Regions from separate parts of the Pseudomonas sp. GW821-FHT09H03 genome, predicted to be linked through region 2. Evidence: riboswitches for the same ligand, from Rfam matches in the RefSeq annotation. Region 2 holds a riboswitch; the other holds the start of a gene.
What was found. Region 2 has a riboswitch for cobalamin ahead of cobO (cob(I)yrinic acid a,c-diamide adenosyltransferase). Riboswitches for the same ligand answer to the same signal wherever they lie in the genome.

Region 1: another riboswitch for cobalamin. It lies ahead of AC07OG_RS07965 (ABC transporter substrate-binding protein); the one in region 2 lies ahead of cobO (cob(I)yrinic acid a,c-diamide adenosyltransferase).

What each region holds. Positions count from the first base shown of each region.
Region 1 covers NZ_JBWKOF010000004.1:291,549-296,108, forward strand. Annotated here, with positions in the region: gene AC07OG_RS07950 (iron-containing redox enzyme family protein) at 1-107, shown strand, start outside; gene AC07OG_RS07955 (methyltransferase) at 104-1,090, shown strand; gene AC07OG_RS07960 (acetyltransferase domain-containing protein) at 1,272-2,444, shown strand; cobalamin riboswitch at 2,477-2,671, shown strand; gene AC07OG_RS07965 (ABC transporter substrate-binding protein) at 2,814-3,821, shown strand; gene AC07OG_RS07970 (FecCD family ABC transporter permease) at 3,830-4,560, shown strand, end outside.
Region 2 covers NZ_JBWKOF010000013.1:69,004-73,563, forward strand. Annotated here, with positions in the region: gene AC07OG_RS18995 (PQQ-dependent sugar dehydrogenase) at 1-1,171, opposite strand, end outside; gene AC07OG_RS19000 (hypothetical protein) at 1,239-1,823, opposite strand; cobalamin riboswitch at 1,977-2,211, shown strand; gene cobO (cob(I)yrinic acid a,c-diamide adenosyltransferase) at 2,293-2,904, shown strand; gene AC07OG_RS19010 (cobyrinic acid a,c-diamide synthase CobB) at 2,901-4,301, shown strand; gene bluB (5,6-dimethylbenzimidazole synthase) at 4,298-4,560, shown strand, end outside.

The DNA.
Region 1 (4,560 bases), on a different contig from region 2:
AAGAGCTTATTGCGCTGATGGGTCCCGACTCGCACCCGACACCCGAAGGTCTGGCCGCTACCAGAATCTACTCTCAACGTCTTTCTCAAGGGTCACTGACATCATGAATCGATCCGACCTTTGCGACTCGAGCGCGAACACGGCTGTATCGGAACACCACAGTCAAGACCTGGCCTTGCTGCATCTGGGGCAACGTCTACAGCAACAGCAATATCGGTTCGTGACGGTGACGCCATTGACTCACCTGCGGGTCAATGGACGAGAGGAAAACCGCACGGCGCACAATCTGAGAGATATCTTCGGCTGGAGTCGCCCGTTCGAGGCCGGTTTGCTTGGGGCGCAAGAGCATCAGGCGCTATTTCAAAGTGGCTTCCTGCACCCCCAGGCTGACATGTGGGTGAGTGGCGTACGCTGGTCGAGCCTCGACGATTTGCTCCTGGTTCATTCCAGTTTTCCTACCCAGGCTCACGACTCGGTTTTTTTCGGCCCCGACACCTATCGTTTCGCTCAGGCAGTGGAGGGCTTCCTGCAATCTTCCGTGCATCCGATCCAGACGGCAGTGGACATTGGTTGCGGTAGCGGGGTCGGTGCCATTCTGATCGCCAGGGCACGACCGGACGCTCAGGTCACGGCACTGGATATCAATCCCCTGGCCCTGAGATTCACCGCCGTCAATGCTTCGCTTGCAGGGGTCGATAATGTTTGCGCGTGCCACAGCGATATCCTTGCAGGAACAACAGGCTGTTTTGACCTGATCGTCGCCAACCCACCATACATGCAAGACACTCAACGTCGCGCCTACCGACATGGCGGGGAGCATTTGGGTTCGGAGTTATCGGTGCGTATTTTGACCCAGGCGATCGAGCGCCTGACGCCGGGAGGCAGCGTGATTCTGTATACCGGCGCGCCTTGTGTAGAGGGCGTGGATTTGTTTCTTGAGCAGGCGCTGCCGCTGGTTGACCGCCCGGGACTGGCCTGGAGCTATCGGGAGATGGATCCCGACGTCTTTGGAGAGGAACTGGAGTCGGATATCTACAGGGAAGTCGAGAGAATTGCGGCGGTCGTGCTTATCGTAACCAAAAGACAGTAGGTCTTGCAGGTATGGCATCTCCCCTTCTTGGTCCTCCCACTGGCTTTTATGAGTGTTGAAGGGGAGCGCACAGCCCCCCTTGAAAGAGTCGCCTTCGGATTATTTTATGTTATATAATAACATTATATTGACTGCCGGCCGTTAACTGGCAGCGCTATCCCCCCCTTGCCTGCGGCTTTCAATGACAACCCTTTATCAAACCCCACCCGCCACCCGCGCCAGTCAACGCCTGATGTCCATCGATGCCCTCAGGGGTTTGGTGATCCTGTTCATGCTGCTGGATCACGTACGCGAGACGTTCTTTCTGCACCGCCAGGTGGCTGACCCGATGGCCATCGACACCACCGAGCCGACGTTGTTTTTCAGCCGCACCCTCGCCCATTTATGTGCGCCGGTGTTCGTGCTGCTCACCGGACTGTCCGCTTACCTGTACGGCGAAAAGCACCAGGGCCGGAACGCGGTGTCGATGTTCCTCTTCAAGCGTGGCCTGTTCCTGGTTCTGCTGGAGTTCACGCTGGTGAATTTCGCCTGGACCTTCCAGTTCCCGCCCCATGTGATTTACCTGCAGGTGATCTGGGCGATTGGCGTGAGCATGCTTGCCCTTGCTGCGCTGGTCTGGCTGCCGCGGCCGATTCTGTGGGTTGTGGGTGCGGTCATCGTCGCCGGGCACAACCTGCTCGATCCGCTGCACTTCCCGGTCGGATCAGCCATGCACCTGCCGTGGGCCATTTTGCATGATCGCGGCTGGATCGAGTTCTCTGACGGCCTGCGCCTGCGCAGCTCCTACCCTGTGCTGCCGTGGATCGGTGTCATCGCCCTGGGTTATTGCATCGGCCCCTGGTTCGCGCATTCAGCCTCTGCCCGCCTGCGTCAACGCCATCTGTTGCTGGGGGGTGCCGGCGCGCTTTTGGGCTTTGTCGCACTGCGCCTGGTCAACGGGTATGGCGAGGCGCAATGGAGGGTGCATGAAACCACCACACAGACCCTCATGAGCTTCTTCAACATCACTAAGTACCCACCTTCTCTGCTGTTCCTTGCGCTGACACTCGGGGTGGGCCTGTTGCTGCTTCTTGGCTTCGAGCGGGCTCGGCAACGCCAGTGGATCAGCGCTTTGGCGGTGTTTGGTGCGGCGCCGATGTTCTTCTACCTGCTGCACCTTTATGTGCTGAAGGTGCTCTATCTGACCAGCGTCGCGTTGTTCGGTCTGAACCAGAGCGACTACTTCGGTTTCGATAGCATTTTTTCGGTGTGGCTGACGGCGGTGCTGCTGGCCGCCGCGCTGTATCTGCCTGTGCGCTGGTTTGCCGCCGTGAAGGCCCGCCGTCGTGATATCGGCTGGCTCAAATACTTCTGATCCAGAGAGGGTTCGCCTCGGGCGGCATGATCGACTAACATGCCGCCGCCGGTTTCCAAATGGGATTAATAGGGAATCCGTGATGCGTGCAACGCATCAAACGGAACTGCCCCCGCAACTGTAGGTGCTGAGCGTGCTCCTGAACTGCCACTGGGATTGAACCCCGGGAAGGCTGGAGCATGCGATGACGCATCAGTCAGGAGACCTGCCGGCCAAGTAACAATCACTGACCGGCGGGGTGTCCGGGAAGGACATCCTTGCGCGCGCGTCACTCAGGTGATCGCCCTGCCCTGCTTTTTGGCAGCGTTCGATGATGTGTTTCCAGACCGTGCACCCTTGCTCCGTGTACGGTTCAAATGTAGATGCATCATGCTGTTGCCCCGCTTTGTCACCCTATTCGCTGGCCTGGGTCTTTGCTCGCTGGTCTGTGCCGCGCCTACTGAATATCCGCTGACGGTCGAGAACTGCGGTGCCACGCTGACCTTCCCACACGCACCGGCTCGAACCGTCACGATCGGCCAGGCCGGCACCGAAATGCTCTTTGCCCTCGGGCTGGGTGACAAACTGGCCGGCACTTCTCTGTGGTTCAACGATGTGCTGGATAAGTACAAGGGGCAAAACGACAAGATCGAACGCCTGGCGGATAACGAGCCGAGTTTCGAGTCGGTGATCGGCAAACGACCGGAACTGGTCGCTGTCGAGCTGGAGTGGATGGTCGGCCCGCAAGGCGCAGTCGCTACCCGCGAGCAGTTTCACGAACTGGGAATCGCCACTTACCTCATGCCCTCGGATTGCGAATCCAAGGACAACCTGGTCGGTGCCGACGGCACTCGCCTGGCGCCGTTTCGTGTGCAAAGCATCTACAAAAGCATCACTGAGCTGGCCAGGATTTTCGATGTTCAGGCCCGTGGCCAACAGTTGAACGCGCAACTCAAGGCCAGTCTGGCCAGGTCCGTTGCCGCAGTGCAAGACAAGAACCACACCAGTGCACTGGTGTGGTTTTCCAGTGCCAGTCTGGATATCGACCCCTATGTCGCCGGTCACAAAGGCATTCCAGACTTCATGCTCAAAACGCTGGGTGTGCGCAATGTGGTGCAGTCCGACGAAGAGTGGCCAACGGTCGGTTGGGAAACCATCGCAAAAGCCAACCCGACTTTCCTGGTCATCGCCCGCATGGATCGCCGTCGTTTCCCCGCTGACGACTACCAAAAGAAGCTGGCATTCCTGCACAGCGATCCGGTAACCCGCAACATGGACGCGGTAAAAAACAACCGCATCATCATCCTCGACGCCATGGCCATGCAGGCCAGCCTGAGAATGTTCGATGGGCTGCAAGCCCTGGCAACGGCCATCAACAGCTACGACCTGCCAAAATGACTGCAGCGCTGATTCGTACCCTGCTGGCGTTGGTGGCCCTGCTTTTAAGCGTGGTTGCCGGTGTCGCTATCGGTGAAACAAGCATCGAACCCGGCGTGGTACTCCAGGTGCTGGCCAACAAACTGTGGAATGCCGGCTATGTTCTCGACCCCATCGACGAAGGCATCGTCTGGAACTACCGCCTGACCCGCGCGTTGGTCGCAGGAGCTTGCGGTGCGGGCCTGGCGACCTGCGGGGTGATCCTGCAATCGCTGTTGCGCAACCCGTTGGCCGATCCCTATCTGCTCGGCATTTCCGCGGGCGCTTCGACGGGGGCCGTTCTGGTGGCGTTACTCGGTATCGGTGCCGGAGCCATTTCGATGTCGGTCGGGGCGTTTGCCGGAGCCGTTGCTGCCTTTGCTGTCGTGGTTTTACTGGGGCGCGCCAGCGGTGTCCCTGGCAGTACCGGTCAGATCATCCTGGCGGGGATTGCCGGTTCGCAGCTGTTCAATGCGCTGACTGCATTTTTGATCACCAAGTCGGCCAGCTCCGAACAGGCACGCGGCATCATGTTCTGGTTGCTGGGCAACCTCAGTGGTGTGCGCTGGCCTTCGGTGTGGCTGGCCGTTCCCGCTGCCATGGCCGGTCTGGCCGTTTGCCTGTGGCACCGTCGCGCGCTGGATGCCTTCACCTTTGGTACCGACTCCGCCGCCTCGCTCGGCATTGCCGTACGTCGCGTGCAATTTCTGCTGATCAGTTG
Region 2 (4,560 bases):
GCGGCCCGGCGGGTTTGCCAGCGTTGAAGGGCACGAAAATCACTTTGTAGCCACTGTGCGGCTTACGGTTCCATGAGCCATGCTGGCCGATGAAAGCACCCTGGGTAAATGGCGCAGGCAGCTTGCTGCCCTCGGCGAAGGTCAGGCCCAGGGAGGCCGTGTGCGGGCCGACGGCATAATCCGGAGCAATGGCCTTGGCCACCAGTTGCGGGTTTTGCGGGTCTACGCGAACGTCGACGTGCTGGCCGTAGTAGCTGTACGGCCAGCCGTAAAAGCCACCGTCCTTGACCGAGGTAATGTAGTCCGGCACCAGGTCGCTGCCGATCTCGTCCCGCTCGTTCACCGCCGTCCACAGCGCGCCACTTTTCGGTTCCCAGTCCATACCGTTGGGGTTGCGCAGGCCGGAGGCGAAAATCCGCTGGTTGCCGGTGGTGCGATCGACTTCCCAGATCGCCGCGCGACCCTCTTCCTTGTCCATGCCGTGTTCGGCGACGTTGCTGTTGGAGCCAACGGTAACGTACAGCTTGCTACCGTCCTTGCTGGCGATGACGTTTTTGGTCCAGTGGTGATTCAGCGTGCCGCCCGGCAGGTCGAGCACTTTGATTGGTTGCGCCTTGATCACCGTATCGCCGGTTTCATAGTGAAAACGCAGCAGGCGGTCGGTGTCGGCCACGTACAGGTCGTTGCCGACCAGGGTCATGCCAAACGGCGAGTTGAGGTTTTGCAGGAACACTGTGCGGGTTTCGGCAACGCCGTCGTGGTCCTTGTCGCGCAACAATGTGATTCGATTCGGGCTCGGTACGCCAGCACCCGCGCGACCCATGACCTTCTTCATTACCCAGCCTTTAACGCCCTTGCCATCATCGGGTTTGGGTGGCGCATTGGTTTCCGCCACCAGAATGTCGCCGTTGGGCAGCACGTACAGCCATCTAGGGTGGTCCAGGTTTTCGGCGAACGCCGCCACTTGAGTTCCTGTCGCGGCGACCGGTTTCGCGCCCTGCGGCCAGCCTGTTGCCGGCGCTATGTTCATCGTCGGCAGCAGGGTTTTGTTGGGTTGCGGGAGCTGGGGGGACGGCCCGGTGCCGTCGGCGACTTTCAGGCTGGCGCTTTCACCGCAGGCGGCGAGCCCACCGACGAGCGTAATCATGACAAAGAGCTGGGAGGTGCGCATGCTGGGCTTCCCTATGAATACCTTCTTCTAATCATAGAGAAGCGTTATCGCGCGAAGGTTCAACGCCTCAGGTGCGAGCTTCTTTGAAAAGCACGGCAATCCCGGGGTGGTAGTTGCCGGCCTCGTTGCGCAACTTGCGATAGGCGTAGGGGAAGTACCAAGCCACGGCGCAGGTATGCTCCTTTTGCAGGTCGTCGACCATGTCCTGCAGCTCTTCCGGCGTGGCACCCTGCTGGGCTTTGTGCGGGGCGACGAACAGGCAGCCCAGTTTCAGCTCGCTGGCATGACTCAGGCGCCTGGCATCGCTGGTGACGTCGAGCAATGCCTGAGTCACATTGAGGCTGTTGACCCGTGGCCAGCGCTGGCTGGTCTGGATGTAGGCACGGGTGTCGGGTGTCGCGAGAAACAGATCGGCGCGGCTGTTGCGTTCGCCTTCTTCGGTCTGTTTGCGGGTTTGCGTCTGTTGCAGGGTGACCATTTCGGCCATCCAGGCTGCCACGGAGAGCAATCCAAGATTGGCCTTTTCGTCGTGCCAGTACGGCGTTTCACCGTCGCCGCGTATGGCGTTGTAACGGTCGATGCAGTCGAACCAGCGTTCCAGCGCCGGGCGCAGGAATTCCAGCTTCGGATTGCTGATGATCATGCCTTGCATGGGGTTCACCCTTGTTATTGTGTAGTAAATTTATGGCGCTTTGATATCACTGCTGGGGCCAAGGCACAAGATCGCTGTCGGATTATTGATCAGCGCACTTAATTGCTCTCCAGCGTCCCGGCTTTAATTGACGCTCCACCCCCAACCCTCTAACCTTCGCGGCTTGTTTCAGGTGCTCTGTGGCTTGGGTCGACAGAGTGAAACAGGGAAGCCGGTGAGTGAGCCTTCGATGGGTTCGAAAGCCCACAATCCCGGCGCTGCCCCCGCAACGGTAAATGAGTGAAAGCTGCGCCTTGAGCCACTGTGTCCATTGTCGACATGGGAAGGCGCGCAGCCTGGCGCAAAGCCGCTCATGAGCCCGGAGACCGGCCTGATTCATCCAGTGGCATCACGGTGGGCGATGCCAGGCTTGTTGCCACCTATTCTTGTGCCTGCCCGCCGTTATCCAGACTCAACGGAGAGCTCCCCCATGACTGATACCCCCGATCGTGACGAACGTCACCTGGCGCGCATGCAGCGCAAAAAAGCCGTGATCGACGAACGCATCGCCAATTCCCCGAATGAATGCGGCCTGTTGCTGGTGTTGACCGGCAACGGCAAAGGCAAGAGTAGTTCGGCTTTCGGCATGCTCGCGCGCGCCATGGGCCATGGCATGCAATGCGGCGTGGTGCAGTTCATCAAGGGACGCAACAGCACCGGAGAAGAACTGTTCTTCCGGCGTTTCCCCGAGCAGGTGCGCTTTCATGTGATGGGCGAGGGGTTCACCTGGGAAACCCAGGACCGCCAGCGCGACATCGCCGCCGCGCAAGCGGCGTGGCAGGTTTGCCGCGAGCTGCTGCGTGACCCTGCCATAGGCCTGGTAGTACTCGATGAATTGAATATCGCCCTCAAGCACGGCTACCTCGACCTCGATCTGGTGCTCAGCGACCTGCAGGCCCGTCCGCCCATGCAACACGTGGTGGTTACCGGCCGCGCCGCGAAAGCGGAAATGATCGAGCTGGCCGACACCGTCACCGAAATGGGCATGATCAAGCACGCCTTCCAGGCCGGGATCAAGGCGCAGAAAGGCGTCGAGCTGTGAAGCAATCCCGTCATTGTCCGGCGGTGCTGATTGCCGCGCCGGCTTCCGGTCAGGGCAAGACCACCGTCACCGCCGCGCTGGCCCGCTTGCATCGCAATCAAGGACGCAAGGTGCGGGTGTTCAAGTGCGGACCCGACTTTCTCGATCCGATGATCCTCGAACGCGCCAGCGGTGCGCCGGTGTATCAACTGGACATGTGGATGGTCGGTGAACAGGACAGTCGTCGCCTGTTGTGGGAAGCCGCCGGCGAGGCCGACCTGATCCTTATCGAAGGGGTCATGGGCCTGTTCGATGGCACGCCGTCCAGTGCCGATCTGGCCCGGCATTTTGGTGTGCCAGTGTTGGGTGTCATCGATGGCACCGCCATGGCGCAGTCGTTTGGCGCGCTGGCCCTGGGTCTGGCGCGTTATCAACCGGACTTGCCGTTTGCCGGAGTGCTGGCCAACCGCGTGGGCACCCAGCGTCACGCGCAATTGCTCGAAGGCAGCCTCACCGAAGGGTTGCGCTGGTATGGTGCCTTGTCCCGTGAGACCGGGATCGAGTTGCCGAGCCGGCACCTGGGACTTGTCCAGGCCAGTGAATTGAACGATCTCGACTTGCGTCTCGATGCCGCGGCCGACGCCCTGGCCAGCAGTTGCGAAGTAGCGCTGCCACCGGCGGTAGAGTTTGCGACTCCCGATGTGCTTGAAGTCGAACCGTTACTGGCCGGCGTGCGCATTGCCATCGCCCGTGATGAAGCCTTTGCCTTCACCTACGGCGCGAGCCTGGATCTGCTGCGCGCGATGGGCGCCGAGTTGTCATTCTTTTCGCCGATCCGCGACAGTGGTTTGCCTGAGGCGGACAGTTTGTATCTGCCGGGCGGTTATCCGGAATTGCATCACGTGGCGCTGTCGCGGAACACGTCGATGCTGGCGGCGATCCGCGCCCACCATGCAGCTGGTAAACCGCTATTGGCCGAGTGTGGCGGCATGCTTTACCTGCTCGACTCGTTGACTGATGTCGAGGGCACCCGCGCCGAACTGGTCGGTTTGTTGCCGGGTGAGGCTGTCATGCAAAAGCGTCTGGCGGCGCTGGCGTTGCAAGCGGTGGAGTTGCCAGAGGGCGTGCTGCGTGGGCACACGTATCACCATTCGCTGACCACCACTGGACTTGAGCCGATTGCCCGAGGCTTGAGCCCGAATGGCGGACGTGGGGCCGAGGCGGTTTATCGCGAGGGGCGGATGACGGCTTCCTACGTGCACTTCTATTTTCCATCCAACCCATCAGCGATTGCCGCACTATTTGCCCCCGAGCCTGAAGCCGCCTTCGCTGGCAAGCCAGCTCCCACAAGGATTGATGTATTGCCTGAAGAAATGCAGAACCCTGTGGGAGCGGGCTTGCCCGCGAAGAGGCCATGACTGACAACGCCTTTTCCGAAGCCGAACGCGCCGCCGTCTACCGCGCCATCGCCGAACGCCGCGACATGCGCCATTTCAGCGGCGGCACCGTCGAGCCCGAACTGCTCCGGCGCCTGCTCGAAGCCGCACACCAGGCACCCAGCGTCGGCCTGATGCAGCCATGGCGTTTCATCCGCATCGGCGACAGAACGCTGCGCGGGCAGATCCGGCAACTGGTGGAAGAAGAACGTATCCGCACCGCCGAAGCACTCGGCGAGCG